2 regions of the Vibrio sp. YMD68 genome follow, and region 2 is predicted to be linked to the other one. Evidence: predicted binding sites of a transcription regulator. Region 2 holds the regulator's gene; the other holds the start of a gene.
What was found. Region 2 encodes CRP, which controls carbon source genes, mostly activating them, when cyclic AMP is high. Its sites were predicted from a motif close to TGTGANNNNNNTCACA; they were not measured.

Region 1: the regulator CRP is predicted to act here: its motif matches at 6,773-6,788, upstream of ectA (diaminobutyrate acetyltransferase).

The regions. Positions count from the first base shown of each region.
Region 1 is NZ_CP124614.1:2,222,601-2,234,972, reverse strand. It holds gene phnE (phosphonate ABC transporter, permease protein PhnE) at 1-794, shown strand, start outside; gene QF117_RS16040 (DsbA family protein) at 985-1,605, opposite strand; gene QF117_RS16035 (MBL fold metallo-hydrolase) at 1,599-2,462, opposite strand; gene QF117_RS16030 (LysR family transcriptional regulator) at 2,610-3,497, shown strand; gene QF117_RS16025 (ion transporter) at 3,505-4,341, opposite strand; gene QF117_RS16020 (M14-type cytosolic carboxypeptidase) at 4,577-5,701, opposite strand; gene QF117_RS16015 (hypothetical protein) at 5,765-6,619, opposite strand; gene ectA (diaminobutyrate acetyltransferase) at 6,889-7,431, shown strand; gene ectB (diaminobutyrate--2-oxoglutarate transaminase) at 7,458-8,723, shown strand; gene QF117_RS16000 (ectoine synthase) at 8,738-9,124, shown strand; gene QF117_RS15995 (aspartate kinase) at 9,227-10,660, shown strand; gene QF117_RS15990 (diguanylate cyclase) at 10,840-11,802, shown strand; gene QF117_RS15985 (class II glutamine amidotransferase) at 12,021-12,372, shown strand, end outside.
Region 2 is NZ_CP124614.1:235,677-248,048, forward strand. It holds gene QF117_RS07015 (aminodeoxychorismate/anthranilate synthase component II) at 138-716, shown strand; gene QF117_RS07020 (aspartate aminotransferase family protein) at 1,093-2,328, shown strand; gene astA (arginine N-succinyltransferase) at 2,414-3,433, shown strand; gene astD (succinylglutamate-semialdehyde dehydrogenase) at 3,501-4,958, shown strand; gene QF117_RS07035 (DUF1338 domain-containing protein) at 4,999-5,790, shown strand; gene crp (cAMP-activated global transcriptional regulator CRP) at 5,952-6,584, opposite strand; gene QF117_RS07045 (phosphoribulokinase) at 6,847-7,716, opposite strand; gene QF117_RS07050 (YheU family protein) at 7,845-8,057, opposite strand; gene QF117_RS07055 (hydrolase) at 8,064-9,059, opposite strand; gene QF117_RS07060 (TIGR02444 family protein) at 9,069-9,545, opposite strand; gene QF117_RS07065 (ABC transporter ATP-binding protein) at 9,545-11,464, opposite strand; gene kefG (glutathione-regulated potassium-efflux system ancillary protein KefG) at 11,607-12,233, shown strand; gene kefB (glutathione-regulated potassium-efflux system protein KefB) at 12,223-12,372, shown strand, end outside.

The DNA of each region.
Region 1 (12,372 bases), 1.4 Mb from region 2:
CCTCTATCGATAAAGAGTGGCAACGCTTCACGCCAAATGAGCGTATTGCCCGATTTGCTATTTACTTAAGCTTAGTCTGTGCGATTGTGTGGTCGTGGCAGACCGTGGAAGTGATTCCTGAGTTCTTGTATGACGCGCCTGCGCAGTTTGCTGACATGTTTCAGAGAATGGTTCCATTGGACTATGCTTTTTATCCTGAATCGATTCACGCTGCGATGATTGAGACGCTCAATATTGCCACATTGGGGACGCTGTTTACCCTGATATTTGCGATTCCTTTGGCATTACTTAATGCGCCAAACATTACACAAAATAAAGTGCTAAATTGGGTCGCTCAGTTTTTCCTTGTGGCTTCCCGTTCGGTCAATTCACTGGTTTGGGCTTTGTTGTTTATCGCATTGTTTGGCCCTGGTGTTCTTGCTGGTGTGATGGCGATTGCCATTCGTAGTATAGGGTTTGTAGGGAAGCTGTTAGGGGAAGCACTTGCCGAAGTCAATATGGGCCCAATTGAAGCGCTCCGTGCTACTGGCGCCTCGTGGATGAGTGTCATATTGAAAGGGTATTGGCCTCAAGTTATGCCTGCTTTTTACTCTATTGTGTTGTTCCGTTGGGACATCAATGTCCGAGAGTCTGCCGTATTAGGGTTGGTTGGCGCTGGTGGTATTGGTGTGGTGCTTAATGACGCACAAAACTTGTTTGAATGGCAGAAAGTATCGATGGTGCTGGTGAGTATTTTTGTGGTGGTCATTATTGCAGAAGCCGTGGTCATACACATTCGAAACAAATTGATCTAGTTTTTGTTTCCTAAACACCACCCCCAGAAAAAACGGCTAGAGGTCAGTGACCTGATTAGCCGTTTTTGCTTTTTCAGATAAGTATTTGGTTTAGAAGCATTATGCCTAGGATAACTAGGCGTCATACTTTTCGTCGCGTCTAAAACGATTTTATCGCGAATAAAATTTATCCGCGAAAGATCAACACGCCCTAGGCTAAGTCTTCCAAGAACGCTTGCCATTTCTGACCTTGACCGTAATATTTTGAATGCGGCAACCGAGTAAACTGGTCATTTTCTTCGAGAAACAGTGTCGGGTAACCTTGTACCTGTAAGCGAGCCATCAGCTGGTGAGTGTTTTCGACTGCGTTTACTTCCCAATTTCCCCCTGCGAGCATTCTTTCAGACCATAATTTTCGGTCTAGCCCTAATTGGGTGGCTATCTCCTCTAATGTCGCTCGCTTATTGACCTGTTTTCCATCGACATAATGCGCTTTTTGTATCGCTTTTAGCATTAGAAACGGGTCCATTCCCAAAGATTCAGCGACAAGAATCGCTCGAATGGAAAGGTAAGAATCCAAAACAAACTCATTAGGGCTGGTTACGCGTTCCCGATAAGGTTGCCCAAATTTTGCGCCTGTTTGCTCACTGATTGATAGGTCACTTTTCAAAATATGCTTACGGAAATTAGGTTCAATTGCGCGGTTGGGCACCATTCCACCTGGGTGTAATTTCAACATGAACTTCTGACTTTTGGTGATTGTTTCAATGAGAGTGGTTGCGCCATAACACCAACCGCACATTGGGTCATAAAAGTAATGAATGGTTACCATGTCATCTCTCCCATGTGAACTTTAGCGCCAATCATTAAATTCATAGATTCAGCATCACCATATTGTTGAGATAACGCTTCTATTAACTGTTCACTGTTTTCACTGGTCGCTTTTGCTTGGCTGAAGTCTTTAAGGTACTGCTGAGAATAACGGATTGTTTCTGCGTTTAAAGCTGTACCCGATTTCATATGTCCAGGGATAACTAACTCAGGCTGAAGTTCTTGCATCTCTTTAAGCTGCTCACTCCATGCTCGCTGGCTTTGTTCCGTTTGCGAATCTGCGGTCCAAAGGTGCAGATTGCCATATACCGCTACGTTGCCCAGTAGCGCTTTACTCGAAGGTACCCACAAATAGGGGCGATGAGCTAGCACTCCGTTTGTCCCCATGATTTCTATTTTGTGTCCTTCTAAAGTAAGGAAATTCTCGGTTATAGCATGAGGGACATAAGGCTCTACAGGTGCATTACTCCCCATACGTGGTGACCATACTTTCAGCTTTGTAGGCAATTTTTTCTCAATCACTGTTTTTACGGCAGGGGTCGTAATAATTTGTGCGTCTGGAAATAGCGAGTGAAGAGTTTCAGCGCCAAAGTAGTAATCTGGGTCGGCTTGGCTAATAAAAATTGTTTTTAGCTCTTTGCCTGTGTCCAACACTTTAGCGGCAATACGAAGCGCATCTGCCTTAGTAAATCCCGTGTCGATCAGCATGACTTCGTTTTCTCCTTCAATCAGTGTTGAATTGACGTGGAAGCTGTTTCCATCAGCGTTATAAACATCAAATGTGAGGGGTGTTTGTTCGGTAGCAAAAGCACCGCCAGTAAGTAGGATAGAAGCGGCTAAGAAAGTGATCTTTTTCATTATGATTTCCATTGATTGGTGTGTTGGAATAAAAGCGTTTTTGGAACAAATGGTTTATTGGTTTCAACGGACGTCATCATAAAACATTGACTTGATCTGAAAAACACACCAAATTGAACAGTATTGTTTCTTAATTCGATCAAATAAATGGACAGACTCACTGCAGCAAAAGTGTTTGTAGATGTCGCTCAATCGGGCAGTTTTACCGCGACGGCCGAAAGGCTTGATATGTCTCGTCCAATGGTCACTCGCTATATTGAAGCGATGGAAAAGTGGTTGAATAGCCGCTTATTGCATCGGACTACCCGTAAAGTAACACTGACAAGTGCCGGAGAGCGTTGCCTCAATGAGGTTGAGGCCTGGCTGGAGCAGGCGGAGAGTTTGAGTGTATTGAGTGATACTACTGAAGAGTTATCTGGCATGGTTCGGATCGCCACAAGTACGTCATTTGGGTTTTCTCAGCTTGTGCCTGCGCTTCAGCATTTTATGTCTATGCACCCTAAAGTGCATATCGATATAGATTTACAAGACTCGGTCGCGGATCTCGCTGAAAGGCAAATCGATCTCGCTATTCGGATGGCTTCTAATCCTGATCCTTCTTTAATTGGGAAACCTATTGCCGTTTGTGAGTCGGTGTTGGTTGCGTCGCCGACTTATTTAGCAAGTAGAGAGGAAATATTAAAGCCGAAAGACCTCATGGGGCATCAGTGTCTGGGGCATAGAAACTTTCAACGGCACATATGGCATTTAAGCAACGGTGAGCAGCAAGAGTCAGTGGATGTGGCGTGCAAGCTGACCGCCAATGAAGCGAATACTTTACTTCATGCTTGCTTGATAGGAGGTGGGATTGCTGTCCAGCCTACCTATCTCGCGAACAAATATATTCAAGATGGCACATTACTTCCGGTTCTTTCTGAATGGAAACCAGCCGATCTCACTATTTATGCGCTCTACTCTTCGAGAAAACATCTGTCTCCCACCGTTAGAGCGCTTATTGATTATTTTCAGGCTCACTTTAGAGATAACCCCTGGTAGAGTGTCGTCAATGCCTTTGTTTTAGCAATGCCTTGATCTCAGAAAGCTCTTTTTGCAATGATTCGACTTGCTGGTGTGTCGCGAATATTTGTCTTGGTTCATGGTCCGGAGTCAGCAAGGGCATATCCGAGTCTTTGTCTTGCTCGGCTATAGCATGCTCAGCGGTCATGGTTTCGATCACCACACCGATCATCATATTGAGAAAGACAAAGGCAGTCAGAAAAATAAAAGTGAGATAGTAAAACCAGCTCATCGAGTAGACAGCCATGGTTTCATACATGACGTCTGTCCAGTCTTCAAACGTGGCGACACGGAATAACGTCAACATTGAAATTGAAACGTCTCCCCATAACACCTCGTTGATGTCAGAAAAAACTAAGCTGCCAATCACCGCGTAGATGTAGAAGATGATGAACATCAACACGGCGATATAGCCCATCTTTGGAATCGCTTTAAATAGGGCATTTATTAGAATCTTGAGCTGAGGTATCGCTGACACCAGTCGAAGCACGCGAAATACACGCAATAGTCGCGCAATGAGAATACCTTGCCCAGCGGTCGGTATCAGGCTACCAATAACAATAATGGCGTCGAACCAGTTCCACCCACTTTTAAAAAAATCCCATTTATTTTTGTAAGAGAAGAAGTTGATGACAAGCTCAACGAGAAAAAATAGCAAGATGAACTTATCCAGCCAGTAAATCGCCACGTTGAAACTTTCAGGAAGCTCAAACGTATTGGCACCGATGGTGAGCGCAGCAAGGATGATGACCAGAACAGTAATGGCTTGGAAGTATTTGTTGTTATTAATGGCGGTCAAACGCACGTGCAATGAAGAAAACATTGAGACAAACCCTTTTACTAAGACGAAACCGAGAGTGATAAATCTGTTCGAGAAAAACATTCTAACGTTGGAATATTACATGGCTAGCGGGCCCTGTAAATAGGCAGTGAACCACATAAAAGTAAGCAAATAAAAACGCCCAGAGTCAGGGACACTAGGCGTCTTGGTTAGAGTGAACCTCGATGAACGTGAAGGAAACACTCTGTAATTTTTAGTTAATGCTGAATGAAAAAGTTTACAGCTCGCCAACGGTAGCCGATACAGCCGCGAGCATGTCTTGGCCAAATTTAATACTACGTTCAGGAGACCAACCGTAAAGCTCATCAGCATGACTGATGTGATCTTTGAACGGCATTTCTACGGTGTAAGACAAGCAGTTAAACTGCTCTCCAACCCAGTTAGAGCCGACGGTTAAGTTTGCTTTGCCCGGTTCATCTTTGTCGTACCCAATGTCATCTTGGAACTCAGGTGTAATGGTTAACAGAGCTTGCTTGAAGTGGTTCTCTAAATGGGCAATACGTGAATCGTAAGAAGGGATACCTTCACTGCCTGCAACAAAGTTGTATGGGATGGCCTCATCACCATGGATATCTAAGAACATATCCACCCCTGTTTCAAGCATGCGTTCTCGAACCAGGTACACTTCAGGGCTGCGCTCCATTGATGGTGTTTGCCATTCACGGTTGAGATTCACGCCAATGCCATTGGTGCGAAGGTGTCCGCGAATGCTGCCGTCTGGATTCATGTTTGGAACCACACGAATCACTACTTTGTCGAGCAGTGAACGACCAACGGTGTCTGTTTCATCGAGTAAACGAAGCAATAAGCCTTCGATAAGCCATTCGGCCATGGTTTCGCCCGGGTGTTGACGACCAATAACCCAAATATTTTTCTTTTCAGGGCTGGGGTCGCCGATCGTTAGTAGGCTGATGTCATTATTGTCTAGTGTGTGTCCAAGTGTTTCTAGCTTACATGCAGGGTGCGTTTGGGTGCTGTGTAACAGGTCTTGGTGGCGGTCGTACGAGTAGGGTGCAAAATACGCAAAGTACATGGACTCATGTTCAGGAATGATATTGAACGCCAATGCATTACCGTCAAAGGTGGCCGGAATACGGAACCATTCTTCGCGATCATAAGAAGCGACCACATCGTAATCAACCCAACCCTCTGGGTACGCCGATGTTGCCAGCCCGCTGATGGTAAAGTGGTGCGCCTGCTGTGCATCACTTTCTAAACGGAAGTGAAACCATTGTGAAATATCTGTCTGGTTATCGGCAGGAATTGTGAGTTGAATGTTTTGTGGAGATTCTGCTGAAACGACGTGAATGTTGCCGCTTTCGAAGTTACTGAAAATTTTCATTGTAGTTGTTATCTCGTGGTTGAGTTGCCGTAAGATTATCACACTTTTTTTCGAGCATACGAATTACCCTTCGTGCGTTCCAGCGGTGATTAGAGCTTCAAACCTAGGGTTCCCGTGCAACCCTTCCAAATCGGGTTCGGTATTGATGAGATCTCTGATGGACGGGCTAGCTTCAATAGCCAGTTCTAAGTCTTCGATGGCTTGATCTTCAATACCTAATCTCGAGTAAGCGCACGCTCTTTGGTATAAGGCTGGGCCGTTGGTGATGTCTAAATCCAGAACTCGGTTACACAAACTTAATGCCCAGTGGTATTCCTTTATCTCCATTGCTGCATCGGCTTTGTAGGTGAGCGCTTCTAAATCGCCGGGGCGCAGTGTAAGAATTTCATCATAAACGTCTATTCGCTGTTCTGGTGTTGGCATACTTTGCGCTCTTAGCCACAGGTTGTGTATTTCGCTAATTCTTTCAATTTCTTTGTTATTTTCACTGATGATCCGTGTTTTCCGCTTTAAATCACGTTCAAGAGCGCTGAATTTCTTTTCATATTCACTGGCTATTGAGTCCAGTCGCTGATCAGCCATTTCTTTTGTGCTGCTCTTAAACTCGCGCAGTGATTGCCACCCGACTAATGCAATAAGAGACGCGACACCCGCAATGATATAGAAAAAATAAGTTACCGTTATGTTTGCGTAATTCAGTGATTTATCGGCGACGGCAAGTTCACGATCGGTGATTTGGACGATCATTCTCTTTTCCAAACTCTGTTGGTCTTGGCGTAGCGTTTTAAGCTCGTCGAGGATGTAACGCTCCATCAAGGGTCTGTCCAGTAACTCGGAATCAGAATAGGCCTTTTGTTGAGCGAAGCTGGTGAAGGGGAATAAGCAGGCGACCATAAAAACGATGATCAAGATTTTCATATTTGTACTCCAAATTATTCTTATTATTTTTTGGGTCTAAAACTATTTGATCTAAAGCTAACTGTAGATGCGAAGCGGGAAGAGTTTTAGTTTTCTCGATCGTAACATTTCAAAATTGGTTAGACATCTAATTAATATGGCAGGGGAATTAAGTGTGATCTGTGTCACGCTTATCTAGATCTCTTTTGATTTTAAAGGGGTGGGGTGTCAGATAATAAAAAGGAAATTAATTAGAGTTCAAAGTAAATTTAGAGGTTGAAATGAGATCTATGAACATGTTCGAGACGTTTTTTATGATCGAAAATGAAAATGACGCTCAATCGAGAAACTGGTCTTTTCGAGCCCCTGTCGCTAAGGATGGCCTTGCTGTAAATAAGTTAATCGAGTCTGCAGAACCCCTCGATGACAACTCGGCTTACTGTAACTTTCTTCAAGCAACGCACTTCAGAGAGACATCGTTGGCCGTTTGCTATCGTGGCGAATTGGCTGGGTTTATATCGGCTTATTTAAAACCTAACGATGCAAACACTCTGTTTATTTGGCAGGTCGTTGTCGATAAGGGTTTTAGGGGGCAAGGAATAGCAAAAAAAATGCTCAACAAGCTGCTGGAACGTCAAAACTTGAGAAGGTTAAAGGCGATAGAAACAACCATTACCAAAAATAACAAAGCGTCTTGGGCATTGTTTAACGGAGTAGAAAAAGAGCATGGAGAAAAAAGCGTGGTGTCTGTGTTTCTTGATCAAGATATGCACTTTGATGGTCAGCATGATACCGAGTATTTATACCGAATTTCTCTTAAGAAAAATCAATAAAAAAGGAAATAAAAAGACAAATTATGATGGATATTTTTAAAAAACAAGAATCAAACGTTCGATCATATTCAAACCATTTTCCTGTTGTTTTCAACAAAGCAAAAGGATGTTGGTTAGAAACAGAATCTGGCGATAAATACTTAGATTTTCTCGCTGGCGCAGGTTCTTTAAATTATGGACACAACAACCCAGTGTTTAAGCTTGAACTGCTTGAGTACATTGAAAAGGATGGCATAACACACGGTTTAGATATGCACTCTAACGCGAAAGCTGACTTTTTAGATGCATTGCAAACTCACATCCTCGAGCCTCGTAATCTCACGTACAAAGTCCAGTTTACGGGCCCGACGGGGACTAACGCGGTTGAAGCGGCCTTAAAGTTGGCGCGTAACGTAACAGGGCGAAGCAATGTAGTGGCATTCACTAACGGCTTTCACGGTTGTACGAGTGGTGCATTGGCGGCAACCGGTAATCAGCATCACCGTAATGGATCTGGTGCTCCATTGTCTGATGTAACACGACTTCCATTTGAAGGGTATGCGGGAGTTGATGGGCTTAAGTTATTTGAAGTGATGTTAGAAGATAACTCTTCTGGTTTGGATAAACCTGCGGCGGTTTTAGTGGAGACCGTTCAAGGTGAGGGAGGATTAAATGCTGCTTCAGATCAGTGGCTACGTCAACTTGCACAGATATGTAAAGACAACCAAGTCTTGCTCATTGTTGACGATATTCAAGCAGGATGTGGTCGGACGGGTTCATTTTTTAGCTTTGAATCGGCTGGAATCAAGCCTGACATCGTGACTTTATCGAAATCAATCTCCGGTTATGGATTGCCTATGGCCATTGTACTGCTCAAGCCGGAGTTAGATATCTGGAAGCCAGGCGAACATAACGGCACCTTCAGAGGTAACAACCATGCTTTTGTCACGGCAACGAAAGCGATAGAAACATATTGGATAGATGAACAGTTTTCTACTCACATTAAACAATGCGCGATCTTGGTTTCAAACACGATTGAGAAAGTGCTGGCTCGTTACCCGAATCAATTTGTCCGTAAAAAAGGCAAAGGCATGATGCAGGGTATCGAAACCAAATCTGGCGAATTGGCTTCGGAAATCGGTCAGTCCTGTTTTGATAAAGGACTGGTTATTGAGACCGCTGGCCCTCGGGATGAAGTGATTAAGTTCTTTAGTCCACTAACGATCACCCAAGAAGAGCTGGAATATGGCTTGAATCTATTTGAATCCGCTGTCGATGCGGTGATTTCTGATCAGTACCAACGCGCATCATAAATAAGGAGAAAGACATGATAGTTAGAACACTCGACCAATGCCGAGACAGCGAGCGTCGCGTTAGCAGTGATACCTGGGAAAGCGTCCGAATGTTACTCAAAGACGACAATATGGGTTTTTCTTTTCATATTACGACCATTTATGAAGGGACTGAAACTCATATCCACTACAAAAATCATCTTGAATCGGTGTATTGCTTAAGCGGTGAAGGTGAAATCGAGGTGGTTGGTGGGCAAACCTACCCCATTAAACCAGGAACCTTGTACATATTAGATCAACACGATGAACATTATTTAAGAGCCTACGATAAGAAAGAGATGGTAATGGCATGTGTATTTAATCCACCCATTACAGGGCAGGAAACACATGACAAGGACGGGGTTTACCCATTGATTGACTGATCGCTACCACGATACGTGAACTCAAGTGGTTCAGCCCACAATCTCACTCAACCCATTATCTCATTCAACCCATAATCTAATTCAAAAAAAAATAGGCTTACTATGACTTATACCGTAGAAAAAATAGGCGGTACATCGATGTCCGATTTCGACACCGTATTGGACAACATTCTTCTTCGCCCCACTTACAATCGCCACATGTATGACAGAGCATTTGTAGTGTCTGCATACGGTGGTTTTACCGATGCATTACTGGAATGCAAGAGAACTCAGCATCCAGGCGTGTATCAACTGATCGCCAACTCGGATGACCGATGGAGAGAGGAGTTGGAGACGGTTGAGCGTCGAATGCTTCTGACCAACGAACATATGTTTGCAGACCCGATGGAAAGAATCCCTGCTGATAATTTCATTCGCTCAAGAATTGCGGAGGCAAAGTCTTGCATTAGCAATCTTCTCGACGTTTGTCAGTATGGGCAGTTCGACCTCGCTCAATACTTACCTCAAATTCGTGAGTTCTTAGCTTCGATTGGTGAAGTTCACAGTGCGTACAATACGGCTACGAAGCTCAAAGGCATGGGAATTAATGCAAAATTTGTTGATTTGTCGATGTGGGATGCTCAAGAGATGCCCGAAACGCTCGATGACTGTATCCAGACAGCATTTGAATCGATAGATGTCAGTCATGAACTTCCGATTGTCACCGGGTATGCCGCATCACAAGAAGGCGTTATGTCGAACTACGATCGCGGTTACAGTGAAATGACATTCAGTCGATTGGCTTGTGTCACCAAAGCTGATTTAGCGATCATTCACAAAGAGTATCACCTGAGTACCGCTGATCCTCGATTGGTCGGCGCACATAAGGTTCAACCCATTGGGGAGACAAACTTTGATGTCGCAGATCAGTTATCGAGCCTTGGCATGGAAGCCATTCACCCTAATGCGGCCGAGGGGTTGCGTAAAAGTGGTATACGGCTGCAAATTAAGAACACGTTTGAGCCTGAACATAAAGGAACAATGATTTCTGAAGCGTTCCAATCAGAAGACGATAGCGTTGAGATCGTCGCAGGCAAAGATAAGGTGCACGCGGTGCATTTGTTCGACCAAGACAAGGCGTGTCAGTTGGATTCGGTAAGCCTAGAGGTGATGAAGATCATCGCGGACACAGAGGTGGGGTTAATCAGTAAAGAGATGGACGCAAACTCGTTAACTTATTACTTAAACGGAAATACAGACAGCATTAATCAAGTACAAAAAAGAGTGAAATTATCGTACCCTGAAGCCCAAATCAAAGGCCAAACCGTCGCTGTGGTATCCGCGATAGGATCGAGTTTAAATACTCACGAGACATTAGCGATAGGGACACAAGCGCTGATCAACGAAGGTATCGCTCCTATAGCCTTGCATGCCCCTATACGTAATGTCAGTGTCCAGTATATTGTCGAAGAAGCCCAGTATAAACAAGCGTTGAGTATAGTTCACGATGCACTATGTAACATCAACCGAACCAGTAAGGCTTTGAGTGCAGCATAATTGATAAGCGGTGATTTAGGCATCAGAGCTGCGGTTAAAACCAGTATTTGGCGAGAATCAGGTAAACCATCAATTAAAGTATCACTATCTAAGGCTCATCATAGAAATAGTGTCACCATTTTTGTATATTCACTCTAAAGCCTGGTTTGGTTTGTGGATACATTTGGTTTGTGGATAAAATGGAAGAGCATTTAAATAAAGTGGTACGCCTTGAAAAGGAGAACGAAGCGCTCAAGCGTGATAATGCTCGTCTTCAAGAAAAGTTGAATGCTGCTCTCGATAGCAATGGGCTTTGTTTGTGGGAGCAGCATATTCCCTCGGGCACTTTAACCATTTTCAACATGCAATGGGGCAAAATGCTCGGCTATCAACCTCACGAACTGACCGCAACGGTAGACACATGGAAAAGTAATCTACACCCTGATGATTATGACCTTGCCGTTGGTGCGTTTGATGATCATATAAAGGGAAAAACTGACCTTTATGAAGTGGTTCACCGTATGATTCATAAAGACGGAAGTGATAGCTGGGTCTACGATAGGGGCCGTATTGTCGAGTATGACTCTAATGGCGACCCACTTCGCATGATGGGGACACACATCGATCTGACGAAAGAGAAGCGTTATGAACAGGAGTTGGCTAAATTGGCCTCCACCGATCCGCTGACGGGGCTTTTGAATCGAAGTGCTATCGTTGAGCACTTTTATCGTCGGGAGACCCCCGATCTTGCTCTAGAATCAGCCATGTTATTTTTTGATATTGATAACTTTAAAGCGGTTAACGATGCTTTCGGCCATCATGCTGGTGATACGTTACTCACTAATATCGCAAAAGAATTAAATGAACTGGCCCCTAACGACGCTCAAGTCGGACGAATAGGGGGTGATGAGTTCGTTATATTGTGCTCTTACGCCTCCCGCAACAAGTTGACAGCACTGTGTGACCAACTGTTGTCATCTTTTATCCCTACGCTCAATCAGACCCTAGCTAACGTAAACATTGGAATGAGTATTGGCATTTGTTTCTTTCAGAAAGGGAAGCATCGCTTTGATGGTGTTTACCAAGCCGCCGATCAAGCCATGTACCAAATAAAGAAAAATGGCAAGAATGCGGTAATGACCGTCGATCTTGATAGTGAATGACGCAAGCAGATAAGTGCGTTGGATTTTCTCTTCTCAATACCTGTTTCATTCTTAGCGTATTCACTCGTTATATACACACTCGCTACCCTATGCACTATCACGTTACTCCATAGTCGATGAGAAAGTGACGATGGATGCGCCATGTCGACACGTTTTTATTGTGGTTCTTAGCCGTTTCAATTAGTTTTATAACGTCTGCTTTTAATTAGGATCACAGAATGTGCCGATGGTTAGCCTATCAAGGCGTTCCCAGATATATCGATGAGTTGGTTTATGAACCTGTTCATTCGCTGATCAATCAATCTATGGACGCTCAAAAAGCCGTTACTCGAGTCAATGCCGATGGGTTTGGTATTGGGTGGTATAACGAAAGGCGTTCTCCCGGTCAGTTTCATGAAGTCTTGCCAGCTTGGAGTGATGAAAATTTACGTTCACTTGCTCATCATATTCGTTCTCATCGTTTTATGGCGCATATCCGTTCTTCGACGGGAGCACAAGTCTCGCGGGCCAATTGCCATCCCTTCATTATTGATAATTGGATGTTTATGCACAACGGTCAGATCGGAGACT
Region 2 (12,372 bases):
ATTCAAGTGTAAAACGTTAAGGCCAGTGTTTACTGGCCTTATTTCATTTTTTTCAGCGTTAATACTTGCCTTTCCTACTTGGTATTGCACAATACCGCCCTCTGAAATGTTTCAATGTGTTGAGCTGTATTGTTGCCATGCTATTGATTATCGATAATTACGATTCGTTTACCTATAACCTGTACCAATACTTTTGTGAATTGGGTGCAGAGGTTAAGGTTGTGCGTAATGATGCGATTGATGTCGCTGGAATCGAAGCGTTAAAGCCGTCACACCTTGTTATTTCTCCTGGTCCTTGTACGCCTAATGAAGCGGGTATCTCTCTGGCTGCCATCGAACACTTTGCTGGTAAGTTGCCTATGATGGGAGTGTGCTTAGGACATCAAGCCATTGCCCAGGTTTTTGGTGCAAACGTCGTGCGTGCTCGACAGGTCATGCATGGCAAAACATCCCCAATTACTCATACCAATCGCAGCGTCTTTCGTGGCTTAAACAACCCCCTAACGGTCACTCGATACCATTCGCTAGTAGTACAAAATGGCACCCTGCCAGACTGTTTTGAAATAACCGCGTGGACCACACTTTCCGATGGTTCCCTCGATGAAATAATGGGGTATCAGCACAAAACGTTGCCCATCGATGCGGTTCAGTTTCACCCTGAATCGATCAAAACAGAGCAAGGCCACGAGTTACTCGCCAACTTCTTAGCCCGCTAGGCGGATCGTTCGATCTGACCGCGATCACCTTTCTTAACATTTCTTTCATATTCTTAGTGCGCATCAGCGAATGAAAAACTATTCGCAACAGATATTCTCTAACAATTTATCACCTTGATACGACTGAGTTGTTGCTGTCACTCGCGACCCTTACAAAAAAAAAGCTTCATAAAAGAACCAACTTGATGCATAAATAGTCATGTGTAGTGACTATCTGTGGATGACCCCACGCTTGAAAAGAATAATTCACTATTGAAATGGTTAATTGAATGTAAATACAATGCTGCAGCAGTAAAAATGCGAAATTTTATATTCCTTCATTTTGAGAGGGTAATACGCAGAACTGCTGGTTGGTCGTGTTAAGAGGGAATGTGCAATGACAGCTGAAAATTTTGGTTCAGGGAAAGAAAAGGTAGAACGCGAATTATTTAACGAGGTGATGGTTCCTTGTTATAACCCAATGGAAATGATTCCAGTAAAAGGGGAAGGCGCGCGAGTTTGGGATCAAGAAGGTCATGAGTACATCGACTTTGCTGGTGGTATTGCAGTGAGCTGTTTAGGTCATTGTCACCCAGCTATGGTCAACGCACTAACAGAACAGGGTAATAAAATTTGGCATTTAAGTAATGTCATGACGAATGAGCCGGCACTGCGATTGGCTAAAAAGCTGACCGAGGTTAGCTTTGCTGAAAAAGTGTTCTTTGCTAACTCTGGTGCGGAAGCCAATGAAGCGGCCCTAAAGCTTGCTCGTCGTTGGGCAGCGGATGTTCATGGCCCTGAAAAATCAGAAATCATTGCCTTTGAACAAGGGTTCCATGGCCGTACTTTTTTCACCGTTACTGTGGGTGGTCAAGCGGCTTATTCAGATGGTTTTGGCCCAAAACCTGGCGATGTTACGCATTTACCATACAATGATATCGCGGCACTAGAAGCACATATGTCGGAGCGCACTTGCGCCATCATGATGGAGCCACTTCAAGGAGAAGGCGGCATCATCTCTCCGACCAATGAATTTATGAAAGCGGTTCGCGAGCTGTGTGATAAATACAACGCTCTGCTTATTTTTGATGAAGTTCAAACCGGCAATGGCCGTACTGGCGATTTCTATGCTTATCAAGGGTTAGGAATCACACCGGATATTTTGAGCACGGCGAAATCACTCGGTGGCGGCTTCCCAATTGGTGCCATGCTCACCACATCAGCGTTGGCTGAACACCTGAAAGTGGGCACTCATGGTTCGACTTATGGCGGTAACCCACTTGCTTGTGCCGTTGCAGAAGCGGTGGTTGATGTTGTCAGCCAGCCTGAAACATTAGCGGGTGTTAAAGAACGTGAAGCGCTCTTTCGTCAGGGATTAGCTAAGATTAATGATAAGTACCAAATCTTTGCTGAAATACGTGGCAAAGGCTTGTTACTAGGCGCTGCACTTAATGATCAGTGGCAAGGTCGTGCTCGTGATGTGTTAGTGGCAGCTGGTCAACATGGGCTTATGGTGTTGGTCGCGGGTGCCAATGTCGTTCGCTTTACGCCGTCTTTGGTGATTTCTCCACAAGAGATCGAAGAAGGGCTTGCTAAGCTTGATGCGGCAATCGCATCGTTAACCTCGAAATAAGTTAACAACCTATACGTATTCGTCTGAATACCGTTCAGGGGCTAGAGACTCTTTTTAGCCCCTATTGCATCAGGAGGGAATTTCGATGCTGGTTATTCGTCCCATTTCAATGTCTGACTACGATGCCTTGCACACTTGTGCAGTGGAATCTGGTCACGGTTTTACATCTCTTCCTGTTAACGAAGAACTGCTGACTAATCGTATCCAACACTCTGAATACAGCTTTGCAAAAGGCGACGTGACAGAGCCGGGGGATGAAGGCTACCTAATGGTCGGCTTTGATAGTGAAAGTGGTGAAGTGGCAGGTTGTACGGGAGTGGAAGCTTCTATCGGTTGGGATGTGCCTTTTTATTCCTATCACATCAGTACTGTGGTCCACGCATCGCCTAAATTGGGCGTGAATAACGTGGTTAAATTGCTGACGTTTGGTAATAACTACACAGGCTGTACTGAAATTTGCACGCTGTTTTTACGACCAAGTTTTCGTGGTGGGTTGAATGGACGTTTGATGTCTAAGTGTCGATTCTTGATGTTGGCGGAACACCCACATCGATTCTCAAAAACCATATTCGCGGAGATGCGTGGGGTATCCGATGACGAAGGAAACTCCCCATTTTGGCAATGGCTCCAGGAGCATTTCTTCTCGATTGACTTCACCATGGCCGATTATTTAACCGGTATTGGTAAGAAAGGCTTTATCGCCGATCTGATGCCTAAGCTGCCAATTTATATCAACTTGCTGAGTAAAGAAGCTCAGGCTGTGATTGGTAAAGTTCATGACAACACATTGCCAGCACTGAAACTGCTAGAGCGTGAAGGCTTCACCTGTCGAAACTACGTCGATATTTTTGATGCAGGCCCTACCGTAGAGTGTGATGCTCGAAATATTGAGTCAGTACGCCACTCATTTCGAGCCAAAGTGGTGATTTCAGAGCACACAAGTGCTGATCATTACTTAATATCAAATACTTCATTTGAGAACTTCCGTGCCACCGCAGCAAAAGCAGCGTATGACCATGCAAGTAACACGGTGATTTTAGCGTCTGATGTCGCTAAAGCATTGCAGGTTTCTCAGGATGACTATGTGCGTATGCTCGCCCAGTAACGGTTTTTATCTGTAATTTTTTCTTCGGTAACCTAATTTTCTCAGTAAAAAGTACAAGGATTTCATTATGACTCATTGGATTGGTGGCGAGTGGATCGCAGGACAAGGCGATGCGATGGTTTCAACAAGCCCATACAACAACCAACAAATATGGCAGGGTGATAGCGCGACTCCCACTCAGGTGGAATCGGCGGTCACTGCGGCTCGAAGCGCCCTTGTTGAATGGAAGAATCGAAGCTTTGCTGAGCGAGAGAAAGTGGTGTTAGCTTTTGCCGAGAAAGTAAAAGAACACAGTGAAGAGATTGCTGAGATTATTGCCAAAGAAACCGGCAAGCCTATTTGGGAAACGCGCACCGAAGCTGGCGCGATGGCTGGAAAGATCGCTATCTCAATCCGCGCATACCATGAGCGCACAGGGGAAGCGAGACGCGAAGCCGCCGGAAACCAAATCGTTCTGCGTCATAAACCATTAGGTGTGATGGCCGTTTTCGGGCCTTATAATTTCCCTGCCCACCTTCCAAATGGTCACATCGTGCCTGCATTGCTGGCGGGAAACACGGTAGTGTTTAAACCTTCAGAGCAAACGCCGTGGATTGGTGAGTTTGCCATGAAGCTATGGCAACAGGCAGGTTTACCTGCTGGTGTGCTTAATCTGGTTCAAGGTGCCAAAGAAACAGGGATTGCACTGGCCGATTCCAAAGGCATTGACGGTGTGCTCTTTACCGGCAGTGCCAATACGGGGCACGTATTACACCGCCAATTTGCAGGTCAGCCAGGCAAAATGCTGGCACTAGAGATGGGCGGAAACAACCCAATGGTGATCTCTGAGCAATTTGGGGATGTTGACGCGACGGTTTATACCATCATCCAGTCTGCTTTCATCAGCGCAGGTCAACGCTGCACCTGTGCTCGTCGCCTTTACGTTCCGCACGGTGAGAAAGGGGATGTGTTGCTCGGTCGTCTTGTTGAGGCCACAAAAAAAATAAAAGTTGATCAACCTTTTGCTGAACCTGCGCCATTTATGGGCCCTCAAATCTCGATGGATGCCGCTAAGGTTATTTTACACGCTCAAGCTAACCTTCATTCTCTTGGGGGCGAAAGTCTGGTAGAAGCCAAAGCAGGAGAAGCGGCATTTGTTTCACCAGGTATCATAGATGTGACTGCGGTCGATGAATTACCAGATGAAGAATATTTTGGGCCGTTATTGCAAGTCGTTCGCTATGACAGCCTAGAACGAGCGGTAGAGATGGCTAACGACACTCGCTTTGGATTATCCGCGGGGCTTATTTCAACTGACGACAGCGAATGGGATTACTTTGTTGACCACATTCGTGCCGGTATTGTGAACCGTAACAGACAGTTGACTGGGGCCAGTGGTGATGCACCATTTGGAGGCCCTGGGGCGTCGGGCAACCTAAGGCCAAGTGCTTATTACGCTGCTGACTACTGCGCTTATCCAATGGCTTCAATGGAAGGCGACGAAACTCTTTTACCAGCGACGTTTAGCCCAGGGATTGAACTGTAGCTTTCTATTTATATATCAATCACCGAATTAAGGACTCGTTATGACACCGGATACTTTATTTACGGCTTTATGGAATGATTATATTGACCGTCTGTGCCCATCGGCTGAGATTGTGCATAAATTGTTGCGCGAAGAGGACGTTTTGATTAATGACCATATCGCCTTGAGAACCTTCAATTCTTCCCCTCTTGGGATTGCTACGTTAGCGAAGCCATTCTTAGATGCCGGGTACGTGGCATGCGGTGACTATGAGTTCGAGAGTAAAAAACTCGTTGCCAAACACTATGAACACCCTGACCCTAAGCAACCTAAAGTGTTTATTAGTGAGCTTAAAGTGGATGAGTGCTCAAGTGAGCTACAACAGATCGTTGCTAAGCTTGTTGAGCAATTGGATCCTAGTAAGCTGAAAGGTCATGAATTCTTGTTCGGTGGCCGGCTTTGGGATCTAAGTGATACCGATTACCAAACATTGGCCAGCGAGAGTGAATATGCAGCATGGCTAGCGGCCCATGGCTATGGAGCCAATCACTTCACTGTGAGTGTGAATCAACTCAATCAATTTTCAGAAGTGAAAGACGTCAACGATCATCTTCGTCAATCGGGTTTTAAGATAAATGAATCGGGTGGCGAAGTGAAAGGCTCACCAGATGTGCTGCTTGAGCAGTCTTCGACGATGGCCGATAAGGTCGAGGTGACATTTAGCGAGGGCAAGAAAACGATACCAGGTGGCTTTTATGAGTTTGCCAAGCGTTATCCGATGGCAAATGGTGAACTTTATACGGGTTTTGTTGCGGCTTCAGCCGATAAGATTTTTGAAAGCACTGATAGCTGATAACTCAATGCACAAAGTATTGATAGCCAAAAGTATTGATAGTCAAAAGTACTGATAGCCAATAGAACCGTTTTTCGTTTTGATTAGCCGTAGACATAAAAAAGCCACCCACATTGCTGAGGGTGGCTTTCTGATTTTTATCAATTTCTAATCATTAGAAATTAACGAGTTCCGTATACAACGATAGTTTTACCGTGTGCAGAAATTAGGTTCTGTTCTTCTAGCATCTTTAAGATACGACCAACGGTCTCACGAGAACAGCCAACGATTTGACCAATCTCTTGACGAGTGATCTTAATCTGCATGCCGTCAGGGTGAGTCATTGCATCAGGTTGTTTTGCTAGGTTAAGCAGCGTTTGTGCAATACGGCCAGTCACATCTAGGAAGGCTAAATCACCCACTTTTTGGCTTGTCACTTGTAGACGGTTAGCCATTTGTGATGAAAGACGCATTAGAATGTCTGGGTTAACTTGGATAAGTTGACGGAATTTCTTGAAAGAAATCTCAGCAACTTCACAAGGAGATTTAGCACGAACCCATGCAGTACGCTCTTGATCTTCTTCAAACAAGCCTAGCTCGCCAATAAAATCACCTTGGTTTAGGTAAGAAAGAATCATTTCCTTACCTTCTTCATCCTTGATCAGTACCGCTACAGAGCCTTTAACGATGTAGTACAACGTTTCGGCTTTTTCGCCGGCGTGAATCAGCGTGCTTTTTGAAGGGTACTTATGAATATGACAGTGTGAAAGAAACCACTCTAGTGTTGGATCTGTTTGAGGTTTACCTAAAACCATAATATCTCACTTCCTCTGAAGGTGTGCTTGTCGCTTTCCGCGGTGTGCTTGTCGCTTTCCATACAGTCAGCTAGCCTAAAATAAGCCTGCTTAGGATAAGAGCACGTTATTCATGCTGCAAGCTATCTAGTATCTCGGTTAAGAATAGTATCCTTTTTTACTTCAAATTTCTTGATTTTAATCGCTTCTATACGCGGTTATTTTACGCAAAAATGTGCACATGATCACGGTATGAAAAGTAATCGACTTCTTTGATGAGAGTTTATCCAATTTTCCCGGTTTCGATCAGCTGCTGCAGGATTGGTCTTGCAATCAGTTCCATCGCAAAGCTCATCTTCCCACCTGGTACCACCAATGTATTATGTCGTGACATGAAAGAGCCATCAATCATAGCGAGGAGGTATGGGAAGTCGACATTCTTTATGCCACGTAAGCGAATAACGACAAAGCTTTCATCCAGACTAGGGATGCCTTTTGCGTTAAGTGGGTTTGATGTATCAACCGTAGGAACACGCTGAAAGTTAATATGAGTGCGAGAAAACTGAGGGGTAATATAATTGAGGTAATCATCCATAGATCGAACAATCGAATCCATGACGGCTTCGCGTGAGTGGCCACGGTCTCGTGTGTCTCGAACAAACTTTTGAATCCACTCTAAGTTAACAATCGGAACCATGCCTATGAGTAGATCAACATGTTGGGCAACATTGACATCCCCGTCGACAACGCCACCATGCAGCCCTTCGTAAAACAGCACATCTGAGTCTTGAGGTAAATCTTGCCACGGTGTGAAGGTGCCGGGCATTTGATTGTAAGGGACCGCTTCATCGAAGGTATGAAGATAACGTCGTACCTGCCCAGTTCCTTCGTTACCGTAAGTACGGAAAAATTCCTCTAGGGTAGGAAAGTCGTTGGCCAGCGGACCAAAGTAACTGATGTGTTTACCTTGTTCTCTGGATTTTCGGATCTCCACATCCATTTCTGGTCGAGTGAAGCGGTGAAAGCTGTCACCTTCCACCCACGCTGGTTTCACGTTCATCATATTGAACATTTTGCGAAACGCTTCTGATGTGGTGGTGGTTCCTGCTCCAGAAGAGCCAGTTACCGCGATAATAGGATGTTTTGCTGACATGACTAACCTTGTCGTAAATGTAACTTACTTGTTGAGTATTCGATAAATCTTAACGTTAGCGTTTCACTATAGCATGCCAAATGGAAAGGTCTACGCCAGTAAAGTGAGTGAAACGAAAAGCGAGAAGGCTATAGCGATTTACGCATTTTTATGTCGACTGTTTCATGCAACTCTGAGAACACAACTGTCGCATCGCCGCTTTTAAGTAACGTTTTTACCTGTTCAATTTTATCTTGCAAAGAGCATTCAATCTCTCCGTAATCGGTTCCTTCGCGAAGGACAAACTCCTTAATAAGGTTGTCTAAAGTATCGTTTTCTATTTGTTGCCAAGGAATAATCATAGTGGCCTATTCGTGGTTTTGATTTGATGGTGCGTGCTTTAATGTTTCGTAATAATCTGGGAGAACTTGTTCTAACCAGAAACCTGGGTTCGTTAAACTCCCTGAGATAAACCCAACATGGCCGCCATGCTCCAATAACTGGTAATTGATGTTATCGGGTAAAATGAAACTCGGTATCACCGCCTGGGTCATAAAGGGATCGTCTTTGGCATGAATGATCTGCAAGGGTAAGGTGATGTCTTGTAATCGATGAATACCAGAGCAACGTTGATAATAGCTCTGCGCACTTTCAAAACCATGTAAGGGCGCAGTAATCAGTTCATCAAATTCATACAACTTGGAGATGCGCTTGATACGTTGATAAGAAAGCCCAAGCTCACCTTTAAGCAGGCGGTGTTTGTGCAGAGCGCTTTTTTTCAAAGAAGAGACTAAATAACGCCGATACACTTTCGAAAACCCTTGCTCAATTCGCTCAGAACACGCGGACAGATCCAGTGGTGCGGATACTATGGTCGCCGCATCCAACAGTGGATTGTCTTGGTAGTGGGCAAGATAGTTGACCAACATGTTGCCACCCAGTGAGATACCGACGGACACTTTCGGATTGGTGGGAAAACGCATGTTTAGGTAGTTCAGAAAAAAGCGAGCGTCTTCTATTTCGCCAGAATGATACGCTCGTGCGAGGTTATTCGGTTTTCCACTGCAACCGCGAAAGTGCATCATAACCGAAAGCCAGCCTTGCTTGGCAAAAGCGTGCATTAATCCATTGGCGTATGGGCTATAAAAGCTGCCCTCTAATCCGTGAAATAGAACAAAAATGGGCTTTTGTATTGCACTCTCTGATAGCGGATCTTCACTCCAAGCTAGGTCAACAAAGTCACCGTCTGGCGTGTCTAGCGTCTGCCAGATAGGTTCAAATAAGGCATTTTTACGTATAAAGCGTGGCACAATGGTTTGTAGATGCGGGTTTTTTATGCCCGTAGCTGGATGAAATTGAGTCATAGGGGACCGTTAGTGTTTATCGCAAGGCGCTGGAGCTGAAAAAGCTTGGTATAGGTGCTCACCGCCCAGTTGACGGCAGTAGCGTTGCGTGAGTGATTGGTGTTCGCAATGGTTCAAAGGCAGCCCATTAATGCAATCAACGAGATCAGATTGCTGTTGTTTTTCTAGTTGAAGCTCAAATTGCAGTGATTCGCGATAAAGAGTATCGGGAACATGGCGTTTGAGTTTCCGTCTGAGCTCTCGGTAGCTATGAAGCAATGCCTCTGAGCGCCCGAGACATTCTTCAACTTTGTGCCAGTCTTCGTCTTGAAAACTGACTTTTTGTTCATCTAACCATTTCAGAAGTAGCAATAAATTGACGTTGCCATGGAACTGATTTTGAAGCTCCAAACACGCCTGCTTAACCTCACGCACACTGTAATATTGAAGACTAAACTGCCATAGCCTTTCAAGTGTTAAGGAGATATTCGCGCGTGTTTGAGTCATTACTGGTTATATTCCTCTTCCATTTGCTCTAAGGCTTCTTGCTCGGCCATCCACTCCATTTCAACCTGCTCGAGTTGAGATTTACTGGTTGCCTGAAGCGCGAGTACTTCATTAAGCTTAGCTTTATTTTCTGCATCATAAAGAGAAGTGTCTGACAAATGCTGCTCAGCGGTGGAAATGTCGTCATTGAGCTTATCCATTTTTTTCTCTAACTGAGTGAGATTTTTACGCAATGGCGCGGTTAATTTTCTAAACTCGGCATCCCGGCGTTTTTGCTCTTTTTTCCCAGCTGCGCTGTTGCTGCTGTTTTTCTCTGGCAGATCTGCTTGGGCTTCTTTCCGTTCAATTTTCTGTTGTTCAGTGAGCCACTTGTAATAATCACTAAGGTCACCATCAAAAGGGGCGACTTGACGATCGTGGACCAAATACAGGTCATCGGTTGTTGCTCTGAGTAAGTAACGATCGTGACTGACAATCACCATAGCCCCTTCAAAGGTCTGCAGAGCAAACGTCAGAGCTTGGCGCATATCCAAATCAAGGTGGTTGGTTGGTTCATCGAGTAGCAATAGATTCGGTTTTTGCCACACAACGAGAGCGAGAACAAGGCGTGCTTTTTCTCCGCCAGAAAAGGGTGCTACTTTATCCAGTGCCTTTTCACCTTGGAAACCAAAGCTGCCTAGGTAATCGCGCAGTTGCTGCTCGGTCTTACCAGGCGCTATCTGCATCATATGCTGTAACGGCGTTTCATCAGGATGTAAGGTTTCGAGTTGATGCTGAGCAAAGTAACCAATTTTAACGCCTTGAGAATAGCCTAAATCACCAGATTGAGGCTTTAATTCACCTGATAGGAGTTTGATTAACGTTGATTTACCTGCGCCATTGCGTCCTAAAAGACCGATACGACTACCGGGAACAAGATTAAGGCGGATTTTTTCTAAGATCAGAGTGTTATCGTAACCTGCACTGACATCATCCATCATCATGATTGGATTAGGTAGGGCGGCTGGCTCTTTAAATTCAAAGCTGAATGGGTTATCAAACTGCGCGGGTAGCACTTTTTCCATTTTTTCTAACGCTTTAATTCGACTTTGAGCTTGTCGTGCTTTCGACGCTTTGTAGCGAAAACGGTCAATATAGCTTTGCATATGCGTCATTTGTTTCTGCTGTTTTTGGAACATAGCTTGCTGCAAAATCAACTTTTGCGCTCGTTGTGTTTCAAAAGAAGAGTAGTTACCGGTGTACTCGTTAAGCTGTTGATTTTCTACATGTACGATTCGGCCAACGATCGGGTCTAGGAAATCTCGGTCATGGGAAATAAGAAGCAATGTGCCAGGGTAGCTTTGTAGCCAGCGCTCAAGCCACATAACCGCATCTAAATCTAAGTGGTTGGTGGGCTCATCGAGAAGTAATAAATCAGAGCGACAAAGAAGCGCTTGAGCAAGGTTGAGGCGCATTCGCCAGCCCCCCGAGAATTGGGTCAGACTCCAACTCATTTGCTCCTGGCTAAATCCCAATCCATCGAGAAGCTCAGCGGCTCTTGAATTAATGGTATAACCACCAATGGTTTCAATTTTTCCGTGCAGTTCTGCGACCAGAGTTCCATCATCAGCGGCTTCTGCATCTAACAGTGCTTGTTCTAGGGCACGATATTCACGATCACCATCAATGACATACTCAAGCGCACCACGTTCAAGTGCCGGTGTTTCTTGTGCTACCCAGGCTAACTCCCAATGAGAAGGCTGGCTAAATGATCCAGCATCGATAGACAGCTCATCTTTAAGTAGAGCAAAAAGTGTGGATTTTCCGCAGCCGTTTTTACCGACTAATCCCACCTTGTCACCAGGGTGGATTGTGGCAGAGGCTTGTTCTAAGAGAGGCTTTCCGCCTCTAAGTAACTGAATGTCAGAAAAGATAATCATAAAATATTAACTTGCACGTGGTGGCATTTATGGCGACAAATAGTAGGTCTAATAAGGATAAATGTCGATCATTATACAAATTGGGTTATGATGCTAAAAAAGAATAACAACTTTACAACATGCTAGGATGATTGCTTGCGAAATGACGGAACTCAATAGCTCAAATCAAAAACCTCTCAAAGTATTAGTGATTTACGCTCACCCAGAGCCTAATAACTCAATCGCTAACCAGGTGATGCTAAAAAAAATCGAATCACTTGAACATGTGACCATTCATGACCTCTATGCCCATTATCCCGACTTTTTTATTGATGTTGCCTTCGAACATCAGCTTTTGCTAGAGCATGATGTCATTGTGTTTCAACACCCTCTTTATATGTACTCTTGCCCATCACTGCTTAAAGAGTGGTTTGATCGAGTATTGAGTAAGGGGTTTGCTTTTGGTGATACATGCCAATTAGAAAATAAGATTTGGCGCAATGTGATCACCACTGGGGGGAATGCTGAGGCGTTTTGTGAGAAAGGTTACAACAAGTACCCATTAGAGCAAATTTTACAACCTTTTGAGTTAATGGCGTCCCTGTGTCGTATGACTTGGGTTGAACCCTTAGTGCTGTATTGGTCGAGAAACGTGACGGATGCAGAACGTTACCAGCATGCTGATTTTTATCGTCAATGGTTACAATCTCCAATCACCGAATTCGACGTCACAGTAGAATCTGGTCAAATAGAACAGAATGGCACGCAAGGAGATCAGCATGGCAATTGAGTATGATTTTTTGCAAAGCAGTGTCATTTTCCTTACCGCGGCTGTTGTTGCTGTACCGCTAGCGCAACGAGTGGGTTTGGGTTCCGTTTTGGGGTACTTGATCGCGGGGGTCGCAATAGGTCCTTGGGGACTGGGGTTA